Regions from separate parts of the Paraburkholderia sp. ZP32-5 genome, predicted to be linked through region 3. Evidence: predicted binding sites of a transcription regulator. Region 3 holds the regulator's gene; each other region holds the start of a gene.
The links. Region 3 encodes LexA, which represses DNA repair genes until DNA is damaged. Its sites were predicted from a motif close to ACTGTATNNNNATACAGT; they were not measured.
Positions count from the first base shown of each region.

Region 1: a site for LexA is predicted at 3,795-3,812, ahead of L0U82_RS12805 (ATP-dependent helicase). Genes of this name have one in related genera too.
Region 2: a site for LexA is predicted at 1,809-1,826, ahead of L0U82_RS26100 (VRR-NUC domain-containing protein). Genes of this name have one in related genera too.

Region 1 covers NZ_JAJEJP010000001.1:2,998,940-3,004,898, forward strand. Annotated here, with positions in the region: gene L0U82_RS12790 (AzlC family ABC transporter permease) at 1-97, shown strand, start outside; gene L0U82_RS12795 (AzlD domain-containing protein) at 94-417, shown strand; gene L0U82_RS12800 (DUF4088 family protein) at 664-1,431, shown strand; gene L0U82_RS12805 (ATP-dependent helicase) at 1,607-3,754, opposite strand; gene L0U82_RS12810 (hypothetical protein) at 3,954-4,217, opposite strand; gene L0U82_RS12815 (hypothetical protein) at 4,417-4,923, opposite strand; gene L0U82_RS12820 (RNA-binding S4 domain-containing protein) at 5,328-5,546, shown strand; gene L0U82_RS12825 (MATE family efflux transporter) at 5,910-5,959, shown strand, end outside.
Region 2 covers NZ_JAJEJP010000002.1:1,671,055-1,677,013, reverse strand. Annotated here, with positions in the region: gene L0U82_RS39910 (methyl-accepting chemotaxis protein) at 1-1,576, opposite strand, end outside; gene L0U82_RS26100 (VRR-NUC domain-containing protein) at 1,842-3,623, shown strand; gene L0U82_RS26095 (ATP-dependent DNA helicase) at 3,620-5,899, shown strand.
Region 3 covers NZ_JAJEJP010000001.1:1,840,920-1,846,878, forward strand. Annotated here, with positions in the region: gene L0U82_RS07765 (ABC transporter permease) at 1-78, opposite strand, end outside; gene nodI (nodulation factor ABC transporter ATP-binding protein NodI) at 286-1,200, opposite strand; gene L0U82_RS07775 (universal stress protein) at 1,647-2,114, shown strand; gene L0U82_RS07780 (DUF2939 domain-containing protein) at 2,256-2,879, opposite strand; gene L0U82_RS07785 (hypothetical protein) at 2,998-3,342, opposite strand; gene lexA (transcriptional repressor LexA) at 3,424-4,074, opposite strand; gene L0U82_RS07795 (sulfate ABC transporter substrate-binding protein) at 4,387-5,433, shown strand; gene cysT (sulfate ABC transporter permease subunit CysT) at 5,607-5,959, shown strand, end outside.

The DNA.
Region 1 (5,959 bases), 1.2 Mb from region 3:
CGGCGCGGTGTTCGCGGGCGTCGCCGTCGGCGTGCTGCTGTCGAGTTCGCGTCTGAACCTGCGCGGCGCACGCCGTACCGCGGAGGCCACGCGATGAGCTATGTCGTTCTGATCGTCGGGATGGCGGCCATTACCTGGCTGATACGCGCGGCCGTATTCGTGCTCGGCGACCGGCTGGTATTTCCGCCGCTCGTACGCACTGCGCTCGGCTTCGTGCCGGTCACCGTGCTGACCGCGATCATCGTGCCGATGGCGGTTTCGCCGCACGGCGCCAATGCCGAACTGAACTGGCGCAATCCGCAGCTGGTCGGCGCGCTCGCCGCCGTCGCCGTTAGTGCGCTGACGCGCCGGCCGCTGCTGACGATCGCGGTCGGACTGAGCGTGTTCTTCGTCTGGCAATGCGTGGTGCTGAAGTAAGCGAGCGCGCCGCGACCCGAGCGTTCCCTCCAAAGCACCCGTCCACCGCGTGGCACACCCTCAAGTTTCCCCCTATTCCGCCGATATGCAGTCGAGGTCCGCCCATCGGGATTCGTCCCGCAGCTCAGGCGGCAACAGGCTGGCATCAACCGCGCCGGTAGCGGGCGCCGCGTCGCCCCGGTCCGTGTGCGACGGGGCAGTAACGCGACGGCTCGCGCCGCACGGCTGGATCAAATGGGATAACACATGGGTCAAATCACCCTCAAGCTCAAGGACGAGACCGTCGCGTCGCTGCGCAAGGATTTCGAGGCTTTTCTGCGCGTATCGCTGAAGCTCGATCCGCAGTTCGCGACGCCGTCGTTTGAGGATTTTTTGCGTGCGAAACTGCTCGACAACATGGTGCCGCTGACCGAGCACGCGGTTCAGCGAATGCTGCAGGGCGGCCAGTACGCGTGGGCCAAGCGCACGCTCGACAAGGAGTTTCCGGACGTCGTCGCGATCCTGATGCGGCAGGCGACCGAGTTCGGCTTCGGCTTCGCCGCGCGTTCGGAATGGACCCCGGAGGAGCTGGCCAAGCAATGCCGCGACTGGGCCGCGGCGATCGTCAAGGAAGCCGAAGGCGATACGACACTGGTCGATCCGCTCTCGGCGCAGATCAAGAGCGCGGTGCAGGACATCCAGGCGCTCGAGGAAGCGATGCAGACGCCGGCATGGCGGCTCGTCGAATCGCTGCGTCAGCGCGTCTATGAGGCGAAGGTCGCGTGCGAGACGAGCGTAGGCAGTACCGCGCGCGAAAAGCTCGGCGAGCTGCGCGGCCTGCTGCGTCTCGGCATTTCGCACGGCACGTTCCAGAAGCAGGAAGCGCAGCAGATCATGGAGTATCTGCGGTTGCTGAAGCCGGAGATTTTCGTCGAGGAACCGAACGACGTGTTCTCGCGGCTCGCGTCGTGGCTGCGCAATTTCTTCGTACCCCCGAGTCCGGTCGCGCAGCAACAACAGCAGCAACAGCGATAGTCGCGCAGCGCCTGGCGGTGCGCGCCGCCAGGCCGGAGGCCGGCAACCCGACGGTCGGGCGGCTTCGTCTGCCGCCGCGTCTGAACACAGAACAGCGAACCGCTGCTGAATCTACCCGACCAACCAATGCATCAAGGGCGCGCCCCAACCTTCGACCCGCGCCACCCCCGCGCACTCAATCCCACATCTTCCTGAGCTTCGCCGCGATCTCGATCTTCGCCTGCGCGGCGGCGGCGAGCCCCGCCGCGCTCGGCGCGCTCGCCACCGGCACTCGCGGCCACGCATAGGCATCGAATAACGGCAGCATCGGCGTCGTGATGAAGCGCGTACGCGACGCCCACACGTGACGGTCGCCCAGATGGGTCTGGTTGTGCACGTAAAAGCGCTGCGGCACGACGATGTGCAGGTCTTCCTTCGCGCGCGTCATCGCCACATAGAGCAGGCGCCGCTCCTCGTCGATTTCCTCGTCGCTGCCGGTGCCGAGATCGGATGGGATGCAGCCGTCGACGCCATTCAGCACGAACACGTTGCGCCACTCCTGCCCCTTCGCCGAATGGATCGTCGACAGAATCAGATAGTCCTCGTCGATCAGCGGCACGCCGGATTCGTCGCTGGTTGCATCGGGCGGATCGAGCGTCAGCTCGGTCAGAAAACGCTCGCGCGACGGATAGGTACCCGCGATGCTCTCCATCTGCAGCACGTCCGCGTGACGGATCGCGGCATCCTCGTGATTGCGCTCCAGATGCGGCTCGTACCAGCGCCGCACCATTTCGAACTCGGCGGGCCACGGCGTCTGGCGCCCGTACACGCTCGACATCAGCTTGACGAACGGATGCCAGTCTTCCTGCGCCCGCGCGGGCGCGGCAAACGCGGCCAGCGCGCCGCCGGCGGTCGCGACCGGATCACCGCTCCCCGCGCGCGCGACGATTTCGTCGAGCAGCTTCGCGGCGGTGGCCGGCCCGACGCCCGGCAGCAACTGCACGACGCGAAAGCCGGCGACGCGGTCGCGCGGATTCTCGGCCCAGCGCAGCACCGCGAGCACGTCCTTCACGTGCACCGAATCGAGAAACTTGAGGCCGCCGAATTTGACGAACGGGATGTTGCGGCGGGTCAGCTCGATCTCGAGCGCGGCGCTGTGATGCGCGGCGCGAAACAGCACCGCCTGCGACTTCAGCTTCATCCCCTGTTCGCGCGCTTCGAGCACCTGTTCGACCACGTAGCGGGCCTGCGCGGCTTCATCGGCGACCGTCACCAGACGCGGGCGCTGCGCCGACGCTTTATCGGTCCACAGATTCTTCGTATAGCGCTCGCTCGCGAGCTCGATCACCGCGTTCGATGCGGCGAGAATCGGCGCACTTGACCGATAGTTGCGTTCGAGCGTGACCTGGCGCGCAGGCGGATCGAACTGCGCGGGGAAATCGAGGATATTGCGCACGGTCGCGCCGCGAAACGAATAGATGGACTGCGCGTCGTCACCGACCACGGTCAGGCCGCGGCCATCGGGTTTCAGCGCGAGCAGGATCGACGCCTGCAGACGGTTCGTATCCTGGTATTCGTCGACGAGCACGTGATCGAAACGCGCCGACATATCGGCGGCAATCGTCGGCTCCGCGGCCATATGCGACCAGTAGAGCAGCAGGTCGTCGTAGTCGAGCACGCTCTGTTTCTGCTTCGCGTCGACATACGCGGCGAACAGCCGGCGCAGATCGTCCTCCCACTCGCGGCACCACGGAAACGCGGTATCGAGTACCTGGCCGAGCGACGCGCCCGTATTGACGACACGCGAGTAGATCGCAAAGCAGGTGCCCTTGGCTGGGAAGCGTCGCTCTTTCGCCGACAGCCCCAGCTCGTGGCGCACGAGATTCATCAGATCGGCGGAATCTTCGCGGTCGTTGATCGTGAACGCCGGTGCGAGACCGATCAGATCGGCGTATTCGCGCAGCAGCCGCGCACCGACGCTATGGAAGGTGCCCGACCACATGAGCCCTTGCGCGAGTGCGGCACCCACGCCGGGCGCGCCTGCCGTGGCGGTTGCCGCGGCCGTGATGCGCGTGACGCGGCGGATCATTTCGAGCGCGGCGCGACGGGAGAAGGTCAGCAGCAGGATGCGATGCGGGTCGACACCCTTCACCACCAGATTGGCGACGCGATGCGCGAGCGTATTGGTCTTGCCGGAGCCGGCGCCCGCGATCACCAGCAACGCGCCGGGCGGCGCGTCAGGCGTTTCGGTGCCATATTCGACGGCTTCGCGTTGCGCGTCGTTGAGCTTCGCGAGCCAGGCGGCGGTATCGAACGGCGGAGCGGATTCGGCGACGGTGGACACGGATCGGTTTGCGCGTGGATGGATTCAGGATGCGACGCATACTGTATATCCATACAACTCACGGCGACAAGCGCCCTTTTTTGCGGCGGGGTGATGCGTGGATGATTCGGGAAAGAAGGGCTACCAGATGCGCCGTGACACGCGCCGACGGACATCCGGATGGCGAGCGGCAGCGCGCCGGTCGCCGGTCCCGCACACGCTACTGCTTCTTCGCGTCCTTCAGATTGGCATCGGCATTAGCCTTGTCGGCGTCAGCCTGCGCATCGGTCTTCGACTTGTCGGCCTTGGCTTGCGCGACCGCCGCCTTTTTATCGGCCTTGGCCTGCGCCTTGGCGGCCTTCTTGTCCGCATGCGTGGCGGGCGTCGCGGCCGGTTCGCTCGTCTGCGCGAAGACGGCCGACGACAGACACGCCGTGATCAGCGCCGCGTAAAGCCGCTTTTTCGTAATGTTATTAGTGTTCATCCGATTCCTCCCTGATGTGAAACACGCACGTTGCACGTGCGTAATGCGCGACGCGGCGCCCGACAATCGCCAGACACGCAAGCCTCCAGCGCCCCGTCGGGGCTGCTTTTACTGCGCCCTGATAGTCGAGTAGCCCGAGTGGCCCTCCAGCCACGGCGCCGGAGCCTCATCGAGACCCCCGGCGCCGAACCAGCAAGGCTTAATGCTTGACGTCAGCGCCATCGGCCTGAGCCGCCTGCCCTTCCATCTCCATCTTCATTGAGTTATTGGCGGTCTGCTTGTCGGCCTTCTGGTTCAGTTTCGCGCCGCGCACCTGCGCCTTGTACTGATCCTTCGCAGCCTTTTGCTGTGCCTTCATTTCGGCCTTCGACGCCTGCTTCGACGCGCGATACTCGGCATTGGCCTTCGCATCGGCATCGCGCTTCTGTACCAGCGGATCGGGCGAGCCCGACGCCGTCAGACGGCTCGGCGGCGGGGGCGGCTGCACCCCTTGGGCGGCGGGCGCCACATCCGGCTGCATCGTCGGCGCGGACGGCGGCGGGACCTGCAGACCCTGCGTGGCAGGCGCGACGCCGGCAGCGCCTTGCGCCTGGAGTTGCGCCTGCGCGCCGGGACCCGCGGGCGGCTGTGCGGTCTGGGCAACGGCGGCCGTCGCGGCAAAAGCACTGAGAGCGGTACCGATCAGGAGCGAACGGATCTGGGTCATGGCTATCCTCTCTAAAGGTTGTGGTGACGCGGGCGAACAGTCCGGCATCGCGATAACGGGATGTCCCGCGCGCCTCGCCCGGTCTACGCATCGCTGGCGGTTCGGCCGGGGATCGATCCCGGATATCCAGCGAGCTTTGCTTGCAGACTGCACTTTAGGAGTGAAATTCGTTCTCGACGATCGCTGTTACGGAGCGTTTCACTTTCCGACATGTGCATAACATCTGCTTTCAATTGCTTGCGGGCGCCGGTGTCCGCGTCGCTGACAGGCGACGCGGCACCGCAGCGCCGCTTCCAGGCTGGACTTGCTCGCGGCTTGGCTTATGATGCCGAACCCCTGCCGCAAACCCGGCTGCAACCCGGCCGAGAATCTCGACCGCGCCCTTGCCTGAAGGTGCAAACACCATGCCCAACCTGAATTTCACACTCACCGGCGACTACGTCGAACTGCACAACCTTCTGAAGATAACGGGCCTCGCCGACAGCGGCGGCTCCGCGAAAATGATGGTCGCCGACGGCGCGGTCATGGTCGATGGCCGTGTCGAAACGCGTAAAACGTGCAAGATCCGCGCGGGCCAGGTGGTGCTGCTCGGCGATACGCGAATCGCGGTACATGAGGGCTAACGCGCGGTGAAAGCGGCTGAATTCCGTTCGTCAACGCTGACGGCATCGCGAAGTCATCCGCCGCGCCGGGCATCCCGGCGCAACCCAACGATTGGCGACATCGCCGCGCACCATCATCGTGCGTTCGCCATCGACATCGGTCAGGCCAGGCAATAAGCTGTCGGTTTCGACAGCTAAACGACGGATTACGCCATCGGCCAGCAGAGTCGGCCGCACGCGGCCCGTCGACGCGCGACGGCTTCCCCGGCGCTCACTGCCCGCCAGACGCGTGAAACCAACGAGCGCGCAAAGGTTCAACTGCGCACCGCCGCTTTCGCCATCTGCGCTTCGCTGTCACCACCTTCCGCCGCCAAAGCGTTTTTCATGACCCAATCCGGCTTTGTCCGGGCGGCCAGCCGGCCGCCGACCTTCTC
Region 2 (5,959 bases), on a different contig from region 3:
CTTCGCGGCGCGTTGCGGCGGTGCTGTGCGCAGCCGCATCGACACGAAACACCGACACCACCTGCTGCAGCTGATGAGCCTGGTCCTGCAGCGAGGTCGCCGCGGCGGCCGCCTGCTCGACGAGCGCCGCGTTCTGTTGGGTGACCTGGTCCATCTGCTCGACCGCGTGCCCGACCTGTTCGATGCCCGAGCTTTGCTCGTCGGAGGCGGCCGAGATTTCACCCATCACACTGGTGACGCGGTTGATCGCTTCGACGATCTGCGTCATCGCGTGACCGGCGCGATCGGCCTGCTCGGAGCCGTAGTCGACCTTGCTGCCGGACGCATCGATCAGATCCTTGATTTCCTTGGCCGCCGATCCCGAACGCTGCGCGAGACTGCGCACTTCCGATGCGACGACGGCAAAGCCGCGTCCCTGTTCGCCCGCGCGAGCGGCTTCCACCGCCGCGTTCAGCGCGAGAATGTTGGTCTGGAACGCGATGCCTTCGATGATGCCGATGATGTCCGCCATCTTCTTCGAACCATCGGAGATCGCATGCATGGTCGCGACGACGTCTCTAACGACTTCGCCGCCGCGGGCCGCTTCGGTCGATGCATCCATCGCGAGCTGGCTGGCCTGCTTCGCGTTGTCCGCGTTCTGTTTGACCGTGGCTGTCAGCTCTTCCATGCTCGACGCCGTTTCTTCGAGCGACGCCGCCTGCTGCTCGGTACGCTGCGACAGATCGGTATTACCCGCGGCGATCTCCACGGTCGCCGACGTGATCGCGCCGGCCGCGCTCTGCACGCCCGCGACCGTCTGCCTCAACGTATCGTTCATTTCCTTCAGCGAGCGCATCAGGTCGCCCATCTGATCTTTCGAGCTGACGACGATCGTGCTGGTCAGATTGCCGCTCGCCACCGTGCGCGCAACCTCGACTGCCTGCGCGATCGGCTGCGTGATGCTGCGCGTCACCATCAACGCGAAGCCGATCCCCACGACGATGATCAGTGCCGCCAGCGTGCTGATGAAAAGACGCGCGGAATTGGTACTCGCGGACGCCGCGGCGTTGCCGGCTTCCATCATCTTGCGTTCGTGAGTCACGAGATCCTTCTGGCTCTGCAGGAACGTCTGCATCGCCGGAATGCCTTGTTCGAGCATCACGCGCGTTGCCTCGTCGCGTTGTCCGGCGGCCAGCAGCTTGTCAACCTGGGTGCGGGCCGCAACCCACGGCGCGCGGAGCGCGCGCATTTTCGCGATCAGGTCCTTACCCTCGCTGTCGAGGACCTTCGAATCCATCGTTGCGAGCGCAGCGACCGTCAACTCGGCCTCGCCCTGGATCGCCTTATGGATCGCGTCGACGCGCTCCTGATCGGACGAAAGGAACAACTGCTTGACGTAGCTGGCGGTTTCCTGGGTTGCCACTTCGAGTGTGTAAGCGGCATCCGCGCCGTCCCAGGCATCGGTGTTGGCGGCGGTGATTGCATGGACCGAGCCGAAACGCAGCAGCGCAAGTCCGACGAGTACGAGCAGCAGCACAAAGACCGAGCCAAAGCCGACGGCCAGGCGCGTGCCGATTTTAAGATCTTGAAAAGCCACCAGGTCTCCCCTTGAAGTAGTCGCTCGACGTTGCCCCGGCACGCGAAGACGGCCCAACTGGAGCAAGGCGACTGGTGCGTTTACGGCCGCAAACGTTTAACTTTTAGGTGCATAAATAATTCGAATGGGTATTCGTCTGACGATAGTAAATATTAGGGTTAGCCCGGAGGCGTCGCACGGCGGCAACGCAGCGCGATAGCGCCCGGTTGCCAAAGCGGACTTTGCTATCATCACTGTATAAACATACAGGTGATGCAAAAAGCCCGTGGTAACCGCTGCCCAGCCGGAGATCCGCTCCGGCGTTCCTTATTACCTGCTCAATTTCGAACGCGCACTCGAGTGGCTCGCCGCGCGTTACGACGATCTGCTCGACGACGAAGAACACACGTTTCTGACGGTTTTCGCGAGCTTGCCGCAAGCCTCGCGCGCGCTGCTGGTGCGCATGCTGATGCGCAAGGGCGCGCTGTTTCGCGCGAGCCGCCTCGACTACGACGAGATCGGTTGTCCGTTGCAGGCCGCGCAGCCGATGACCGCGCATGGCTGGGTCGACGCCGAGCCGCCGCTATCGCTCGACGACCTGTTCGCGCTCAGCACGCGGGCGCAATTGCTGGACATGTTCAGCCACGCGATTGCGCTGATTCCCGGCGCGAAGACGTTGCGCAAGCCGGAGCTACTGGAAACGCTGCGCGCGTTTGATGACGGCGATGGCGCTGGCGAGGCTTTCAGCACACCACGCCCGCTCGCCGCATGGCATGGCGAAACTGCGGACCATGTGCTGCATGTGGCGATTGCGCCGCTGTGCGACCGCCTGCGGCTGATGTTCTTCGGCAACCTGCAGCAGGACTGGTCGGAGTTCGTGCTCGCGGATCTCGGCATCTTCCAGTACGAGAAGGTGGCGTTCGGGCCGTCGTCGCGGGCGTTCCGGGAGCGCGCGGACGTCGATGTCTATCTTGCGCTGCACGCATGCCGCGAGGCGCTGGAATGGCTGCCGATCAACGCTGACGATTCGGCATTGCGCGAACTGATTGCAGGCGTCGGCGCAATTCAAACCGCGAACCCGTGGCTGGAAACGCGTCGCGCGAAGCTGCTGTTCCGGATCGGCCAGGATTGCGAGCGACACCAGCAGTGGAGTATGGCGCTTTCGGTGTACGACGCGTGCGCGTGGCCCGGCGCGCGACATCGGCGTATTCGCGTGCTCGAACGCAGCGAGCGTTGCGACGAAGCATTGGCGCTCGCTGTGCAGGCGGTTGCGGCGCCGGAGAGCGAAGAGGAGGCGCAGCGCGTCGCGCGCATGTTGCCGCGGCTGCGGCGCAAGTGCGGCGCGCCGGCACCGCGTGCGCAGGCGGCGCGACCCGTCGCGCGCAGCACGCTGGTGTTGCCGAAGCCCGCCGCGCCGCAAGCGGTCGAGTACGTGGTGCGCGATTATCTGAGCCGCGACGCCGCGCCGGTGCATTACGTCGAAAATGCGCTGATCAATTCTCTGTTTGGTTTGCTGTGCTGGGAGCCGATATTCGCGGCGTTGCCCGGCGCTTTTTTCCATCCGTTCCAGCGTGGTCCGGCCGATCTGCATGCGCCGGATTTCCATGCGCGCCGCGCCGATCAGTTCGCCGCGTGTCTGGCTGAACTCGATAGCGGCATCTATCGCGAGACGATTTTGCGGCATTGGCACACCAAGGCGGGCGTGCAGTCGCCGTTCGTGTTCTGGGGGCTGCTGAGCCCGGAGCTTGTCGAACTGGCGCTCGACTGTCTGCCGGCCGCGCATCTGAAGCTCTGGTTCGAGCGTCTGTTGCGTGACGTTCGCGGCAATCGTTCGGGCTTGCCTGATCTGATCCGTTTCTGGCCGGCCGACAAGCGTTACGAGCTGATCGAAGTGAAGGGGCCCGGCGATCGGTTGCAGGACAACCAGATTCGCTGGCTCGCGTATTGCGCGCAGCACGGCATGCCGGTGCGCGTGGTCGACGTGCGTTGGGCTGGCGAGGACGTGGAGGATGCAGCAGCGATCGAAGCGCAGACCCAATCGCTGATCGAAGCGGAGCGCACCGTATGACCTACGTGGTAGCCGTGCGCGCGATGTGCGAATTCACCGCGCGGCGCGGCGATCTCGATCTGCGCTTCACGCCCGCGCCGACATCGCTTGAAGGCATGGCAGGTCATCTAGCGGTCGCCGCGCGGCGCGCGAGCGGTTACGAAAGCGAGATCACGCTGACCGGCACGCATCGCGGCCTGACCGTGCGCGGCCGCGCGGACGGTTACGATCCGGCGGCGAACCGGTTGGAAGAAGTGAAGACCTATCGTGGCGAACTCGCGCGCATGCCCGCGAACCATCGCACGCTGCATTGGGCGCAGGCGCTCGTGTACGGTCATTTGCTGTGCCGCGCGCGCGGGCTCGCCGGATTGACGGTCGCGCTCGTGTACTTCGATATCGGCAGTCAGAAAGAAACGGTGCTGACGCAACAGCACACCGCGCGCGAACTGGAGATCTTCTTTGTCGAGCAATGCGAGCGGTTTCTCGATTGGGCCGTGCAGGAAGACGCGCATCGCGCCGCGCGCAATGCGGCGCTTGCCGCGTTGCAGTTTCCGCATCGCGCGTTTCGCGTCGGCCAGCGCGAACTCGCGATCGCCGTGTATCGCGCGGCGCGAGACGGCAAGCCGTTGATCGCGCAAGCACCCACCGGCATCGGCAAAACGCTCGCGACGATTTTCCCTTTGCTGAAGGCCTGCGCGGAAGAGCGCATCGACCGCATCTTTTTTCTGACCGCGAAGACGCCTGGCCGCGCGCTCGCGCTCGATGCGATCGATACGCTACGAGCAAGCCATGCAGCGCTGCCGTTGAGAACGCTGGAACTGGTGGCGCGCGACAAAGCCTGCGAGCATCCCGACAAGGCCTGCAACGGCGAATCCTGTCCGCTGGCGCGCGGCTTTTACGATCGGCTGGATGCGGCGCGCGCGGCGGCACTGACAGCGCCGCGGCTCGATCGCGCGGCAGTGCGCGACGCGGCGCTGGCCCACGAAGTCTGTCCGTATTACCTCGCGCAGGAACTCGCGCGCTGGGCCGACGTCGTGGTCGGCGACTACAACTACTACTACGACAGCAGCGCGATGCTTTACGCGCTGACGCAGATCAATCAATGGCGCGTCGGCGTGCTGGTCGACGAGGCGCACAACCTGGTCGAACGCGCGCGGCGCATGTACACCGCGTCGCTCGATCAGGCGGCGTTCAGGCTCGCGCGCAAGAGCACGCCGGCCGCGTTGCGCAAGCCGCTCGAACGCGTGCAGCGCGAATGGAACGCGGTCAAACGCGCGCAGACGGACAGCTATCGGGTCTACGCGGAGGTGCCGGGCAAATTGCTGTCGGTCGCGCAGAATCTGATCGGCACGGTCACCGATCAACTGGCCGACGCGCCGTTGTCGATCGACGAAAACACACTGCGGTTCTTCTTCGACGCGATGCATTTCGTCGCGCTCGCCGAGCAGTTCGGCGAGCATTCGATTTTCGATGTCACGTTGAACGCCGATCGCTTGAATGCCAACCGCTACGCGTCGCGCGATAAAACCAGCGCGACCCTTTGTGTGCGCAACGTGATTCCGGCGCCGTTTCTCACGCCGCGCTATGTGGCCGCGCACGTCACGGTGATGTTTTCCGGCACGCTGCATCCGCAGCATTTCTATCGCGACATGCTCGGCTTGCCCGACGACACGCGGTGGCTCGATGTCGAAGGGCCGTTTCGCGCTGAACAACTGCAGGTGCATGTCGCTAGCCATGTATCGACTCGCTGGCGTGATCGCGAACATTCGCTTGCGCCGATCGTCGAGTTGATCGCGCGGCAGTATCAGGCGAAGCCGGGCAATTACCTCGGCTTCCTGAGCAGTTTCGAGTATCTGCAACGGGTGGTCACGCTGATGCGTGAGCGGCATCCTGGCTTGCCGGTTTGGGCCCAGGAACCTGGCATGGACGAAGCCGCGCGCGACGCGTTTCTCGCGCGTTTCAGAACGATGAACCAGGGCGTCGGCTTCGCGGTGCTCGGCGGCGCGTTTTCGGAAGGCGTCGATCTGGCCGGCGAGCAATTGATCGGCGCGTTCATCGCGACGCTAGGTCTGCCGCAAATGAACGATGTCAACGAACAGATCCGGCGCACGCTCGATGCTCGATTCGGCGATGGTTACGATTACACGTACCTGTACCCCGGTCTGCAGAAGGTGGTGCAGGCGGCCGGCCGCGTGATTCGCACCGAGGAGGATCGCGGCGTCGTGCATCTGATCGATGACCGCTATCGCCGGCCCGAGGTGCGGCGGCTGTTGCCACGCTGGTGGCAGGTGCGGTAGCGGACGTCGAACACGCTGCTGATGGGGTTGCCGCGCAGCGGCGATGTTCACGCAGCCGCG
Region 3 (5,959 bases):
CGCGTTGGCGGGGAAGGCGGCGAACGGCTCTTGTGCCGATGGCGTGCCGTCGTGGGTTTCGTAGGTGCGTGCGTCCATGATTGACTCGCGGTTTGGCCGGCTATTGCGGGAGTGCTTGTGGAGTTGGTTGAGGTGCCGTTTGAGGTGCGGCTAGCTGGCTATTTTCCGCCGGCGTTTCGTGCGGTTTTCGCTTGCAGCGGTCCGCGCGGTGTATCGACATATAGGCGAGCGCGTCTTCGCCGCCGATTCCGATTGCCATTCCGATGTGTGCTCCCGTGCGCATTGTCAGTCCTGCATCTCGCGGCCGGTCAGCCGCAAAAATACGTCCTCGAGATTCGCGGGCCGATGCAGATAGCGTAGATCGGCGCGCTGTTTGAGTCGCGCATGCACGGGCTGCGCATCGTTCACGTAGCAGAACAGTGTCTCGCCGCTGATCTCGGCCCGCTCGACGAGCGGCGCGAGTTCGTCGCGCAACGCCAACGGATCGGGGCCGTAGATCTCGATCACATCGCAGCCGATTTCGGACGCGATCAGCTCATTCGGCGCACCCTCGGCGATCTTGCGCCCTTCCTCGATCACGCACAGCCGGTGACAGAGCCGCTCCGCCTCTTCCATGAAGTGGGTGGTCAGCAGAATCGTTTTGCCGCGCGTGAGCAATGAGCGCAGCCGTTCCCAGATCAGATGACGCGCCTGCGGATCGAGCCCGGTGGTCGGCTCGTCCATGATCAGTACGTCCGGATCGTTGATCAGCGCCCGTGCCAGCGTGAGGCGCCGTTTCATGCCGCCCGACAACTCGCTCACGCGCGCGTCCGCCTTGCTTTCGAGGCGCGCGAATTCGAGTAGATCCGGCACCCCCGCGCGGCATTGCGCGGCGCTCAGGCCGAAGTAGCGGCCGAACACGAGCAGGTTTTCGCGCACCGTGAAATCGGGATCGAGGTTGTCGAACTGTGGCACCACGCCGACGCGCGCCCGTGCGATGCGCGCGCGGCCGGGTATCGATTCGCCGCATAGCCGGATCGTGCCGGCGTCAGGCGCGGCGATGCCGAGCAGCATGCGCAGCGTCGTTGTCTTGCCCGCGCCGTTGGGGCCGAGCAGGCCGAAGCATTCGCCGGCATTGACATGGAATGACAAACCGTCGACGACCGTCTTTTCGCCGTAGCTTTTCCTGACCTGGTGGAATTCGATAGGGGCAGCGGACATGGATCGATCGGGGCTCCGGCGAAACGGCTAACGCGCGCGATAGGGATGCGGGAGTGCATTGTCGGAATGCTCGCGCAAGCCACTCATTCTAAGGTATTGGCCATTGACGCGAGTCGACGTCCGGGAACGGGTTATGCGTGTGATTCCGGTGCGGGTGTTGATGGCTGTGCGGGCCACGCGGCGCGTGGTCGTGTTCACGCGTTCACGACGGCGAGTCCACGTCGTCGAAGGCGAATCGGCGTATCACCCGTTGCCGAGTCAACGTTCGGCCATGAGGTTTTGCATTGCCGCATCCTTGTGCAGCACCGCGGGATTTTGCCCAACGCTTGTGCGAATCGGATCAGTCGCCCCGACCCCGCACCTGGCGTTTTCCATCTCTTGCAAGCCGAATTGCGGCGCACCATGATTGATTCAGACCGCGCTTTCCGCGCGAACGGAGAAAAACGATGGCGAGCTACCAGAAAATCCTGCTGTGTTACGACGGCTCGCGCGAAGGCCGCAAAGCACTGCGTTGCGGCGCCGATCTGGCGTTGGATCTGAAGGCGGAAACGCATCTGCTGTCGGTCGTCGACATGCGTTCGAGTATTGCGCAAAGCGCGGGTCTGCTAACCGACGTCGCCTGCGGCAGTTTTGAAAAAACCGCCCGTGAGATTCTGCAGGAAGGCGTGAACTGGCTGACCGAGCGTGGCGTGAGCGCGCAAGGGCACTTCGCATTCGGTCATCCGATCGACGAGATCGCCAATCTCGCCAATGAACTGCAAGTCGATCTCGTGGTGGTCGGCCATCGCTGCCGGACCGGCTTGTCGCGTTGGTGGATGGGGGCTGGCAATACGCCGCTGCTCGATCGGATTTCGTGCAGCATCCTGGTGGCCTGTTCGTCCGGACAGGAACAGCAACAGGCCGCCGCTGCGTGATCGAGCGTTACTGCGTCGGGTGTTGCCGCATCGGGCGTTGCCGTATTTGCCACATCCGCTACATCCCATACCGCATTGTGTTCTCGCGTGACTGAGCGTCGCTGCTCAGCCACGCATCATCCTTCCCGCCAAACCACCCGGTCACTCGTTCAGATTGATTGCGGCGAGCTTCCACGTAACGAGCCCCTCGCGCTGAAAGACCGCCGAGTAATTCGTATTGCCTTCGCCGCGCCGAAACGTGATGACGAATTCGTTGAGGCTGCGATAACCGGCCGTGCTTTGGCGCGCGGGCGGAGCCGAATTCGCGGCCGGCGCCGCTGGGGCTTCGCTGCCAGTGGAGGCTTGCGGGGCCGCCGGCTGCTCACCCGGGGTGCCGCGCGGCGGCATGCCGTTCAGCAAGGCCGCGACGCCGTCTGGTGTCGCATACGCATCGACGAGCGGACCGATCAGCGTCACGCCGATGACCGCGCCAATGGTTGCCAGCTTGTTACCGCCATCCGCTTCGAGCCGGTGCGTCAGCATGTCGGCCACCTGCTGCTTGAGGCTGGCGCGCAACGCGGGAAAGTCCACGTACTGGTTGACCGTTTGCACGTCTCGCGCGTCGGCCGCGCGTTTGAGATTGTTGACCGCGAGATAGGGCGATGCATAAACATAGCCCAGTGCGGCAATCACGATGACCACGATCAGCGTGATCAGCAGTGGCCGGGTGGCGCTGCCCTGGATGCGTTTCGGAATGCGCTTCGAAGTGCGTTTCTGAACTTTCATCGGATGGGACTCCCCGGTCGGTTGTGATCCAGCATGGACCACGGCGAGGTCGAAACGATCCCATACGACACGAATATCCAGGCACTGGAACTTCACCCGGGATCCGCTCAGGCTTCGCTCACGCTTCGAACACCGCGCCGTGCATGTTGGCTTCGTCGGCAATGCAACGATCGATCATACGACATACCGCGTCGACCGTACCCACCATAATCAACCGCGACGGTCCGTGGTAGACCCGCACCGGCGCGCGCCGGGCCGGCTCGGCCATGTTCAGGCCCGCGTTCAGCGACACGCGCGCGAATGCCGGCAACGACGACGGCAGGCCCGCGGCTTCCGTGGGCTCGTCGAACAACGACGGCGTGTGAGCCGCGGGCGCTTCGATCGGTGAGCAGGGTGTGAGCTTGCGCAGATGGCGCAGACGGCCGAACTGGCGAAAAGGCAGCAGGCGGGCAAGGCGTTCCATGAATCTCTCCAGGCGATGCGACGTGAATGCGGCTTGGGTGGGACAAACCGGTGCGGGCGGTTCGGCGGATGCAACCGGGAATCAGAACTCGCCCGGGCGGATCAGCCCAACCGCGATGCCTTCGAGCGCGAAATCCGCGCTGCCGGTTTCCACGAAGATGTTGTCGTAATCGGGGTTCTCGGCGATCAGCTCGATACCGTTCGGCCGGCGCTTCAGGCGCTTGACCGTCACGTCGTCGCCAAGCCGCGCAATGATGATCTGGCCGTCCTTCGCTTCGCTGCGCTTTTGCACCGCGAGCAGGTCGCCGTCGAGAATGCCCGCGTCGCGCATCGACAGGCCGCGCACTTTCAGCAGGTAATCGGGCTTGCTCGAGAACAGCGCCGGGTCGCACGCGTAGTGCTGCGAGATATGTTCCTGCGCGAGGATCGGACTACCCGCCGCGACCCGCCCGATTAGCGGCAGCGACAACTGCATCAGGCTTGCATGCGGCAGCGTGAACTGATGCGGCGCCTCGTCCTGGCCGGTCAGCAGCCGAATGCCGCGCGATGCGCCGGCCGCGAGTTCGATCACGCCCTTGCGAGCCAGCGCGCGCAGATGTTCCTCCGCGGAATTGGCCGAGCTGAAGCCGAGTTCGGCGGCGATTTCGGCGCGCGTGGGCGGAAACCCGGTGCGCTCGATCGCGCGGCGGATCAGTTCGAAAACCTGCTGCTGTCGTGCGGTGAGTTTTGTCATGGCCACTGTATGTATGAACAGGTGACTGTATTTTTATACAGTATTCGGCGCAATTCAAGCTTTACTTTAAGTTCGTCGTGACGACCGCGCCGCAGCGTCGCTGATGGGCGTCATCACAGCCTTTCTGGCGCCTCAGCAGCAGATATCTCTGCCGTTACCACTTTTGCGTATAAAAAAATGAAGAAACATTATTTTTAACTATGAAGGCGGATCGATAGACTGGCCTCCGGCTTGGCGCTCATGTGCACGTGACCGCGACGCAAAACAACATCAGACGCTCATCAGCGGATCATCACGCGGAGAAAAGTTGACATGAACCATCGGCATACGGGGCTTGCGGCACGGGGCAGGAAACTCATCGCGGCACTCGCCGTCGGCGCGGCAGGCGCGCTCGGCCTCGTCGGCGCAAGCGGCACGGCGCACGCCAACACGACGCTGCTGAACGTTTCCTACGATCCGACCCGCGAGCTGTATCAGGACATCAATCAGGCGTTCGGCAAGGAATGGAAGGCGAAGACCGGCGAGACGGTCACCTTCAAGCAGTCGCACGGCGGCTCGGGCGCGCAGGCGCGTTCGGTGCTCGATGGGCTGCAGGCCGATGTCGTGACGCTCGCGCTCGCCTACGACATCGACGCGCTCGCGAACAAGGGTCTCGTCGACAAGAACTGGCAGAAGCGCCTGCCCGATAACGCGTCGCCGTACACGTCGACGATCGTGTTCCTCGTGCGCAAAGGCAATCCGAAGCACATCAAGGACTGGGACGATCTGGTGAAGCCGGGCGTGTCGATCGTCACGCCGAATCCGAAGACCTCGGGCGGCGCGCGCTGGAACTATCTGGCCGCGTGGGCCTACGCCGAACATCAGCCGGGCGGCAATGCGCAGAAGGCGAAAGAGTTCGTCGGCAAGCTCTACAAGAATGCGGGCGTGCTCGATTCGGGCGCGCGCGGCGCGACCACCAGCTTCGTGCAGCGCGGTATCGGCGACGTGCTGATCGCGTGGGAAAACGAAGCGTTCCTGTCGCAGAAGGAGTTCGGCGCCGACAAGTTCGAGATCGTCGTGCCGTCGGTGAGCATCCTCGCGGAGCCGCCGGTCGCGGTGGTCGACAAGGTCGTCGATAAGCACGGCACGCGCAAGCTCGCCGAAGCGTATCTGAACTTCCTCTATAGCGAGGAGGGCCAGGAGATCGGCGCGCGCAACTTCTATCGTCCGCGCTCGACCAAGGTGCCGGCCGAGCTGACCGCGAAGTTTCCGAAGCTGAAGCTGTACACGATCGACGATTCGTTCGGCGGCTGGGCCAATGCGCAGAAGACCCATTTCGCGGACGGCGGCGTGTTCGATTCGATCTACCAGCCGCAGTGACGGGCAGGGCGCCGGGGTCCGGACACCGCAAATTCGGACATCGGCGGCGGGACGCGGGAAGCGTGGCTTCCCGCCAGTTTTTTCCGGCGCGCTCGCGGGAGCGCGCTGTCGACTGGCCGGATCCCCCGGCTAGCCGCGCAAGCAGGCATCAACCTGATCACAGAGTATCGAGCATGACGACGTTGACCTTCCGCAAGCCGAGCGCGTTGCCCGGCTTTGGCCTGACACTCGGCATCACGGTGGCTTATCTGAGCCTCGTGGTGCTGATTCCGTTGGCGGCCACCTTTCTGAAGACCGCGACGCTCGACTGGCCGCAGTTCGTGCGCGCGGTCAGTTCGCCGCGCGTCCTCGCGTCGTATCGGCTGACGTTCTTCTCCGCGCTCGGCGGCGCGCTGATCAACGCGGTGTTCGGCTTTCTGGTCGCGTGGGTACTGGTGCGCTACACGTTTCCGTTCAAGCGCATCGTCGATGCGGTGGTCGATCTGCCGTTCGCGCTGCCGACCTCGGTGGCCGGTATCTCGCTGGC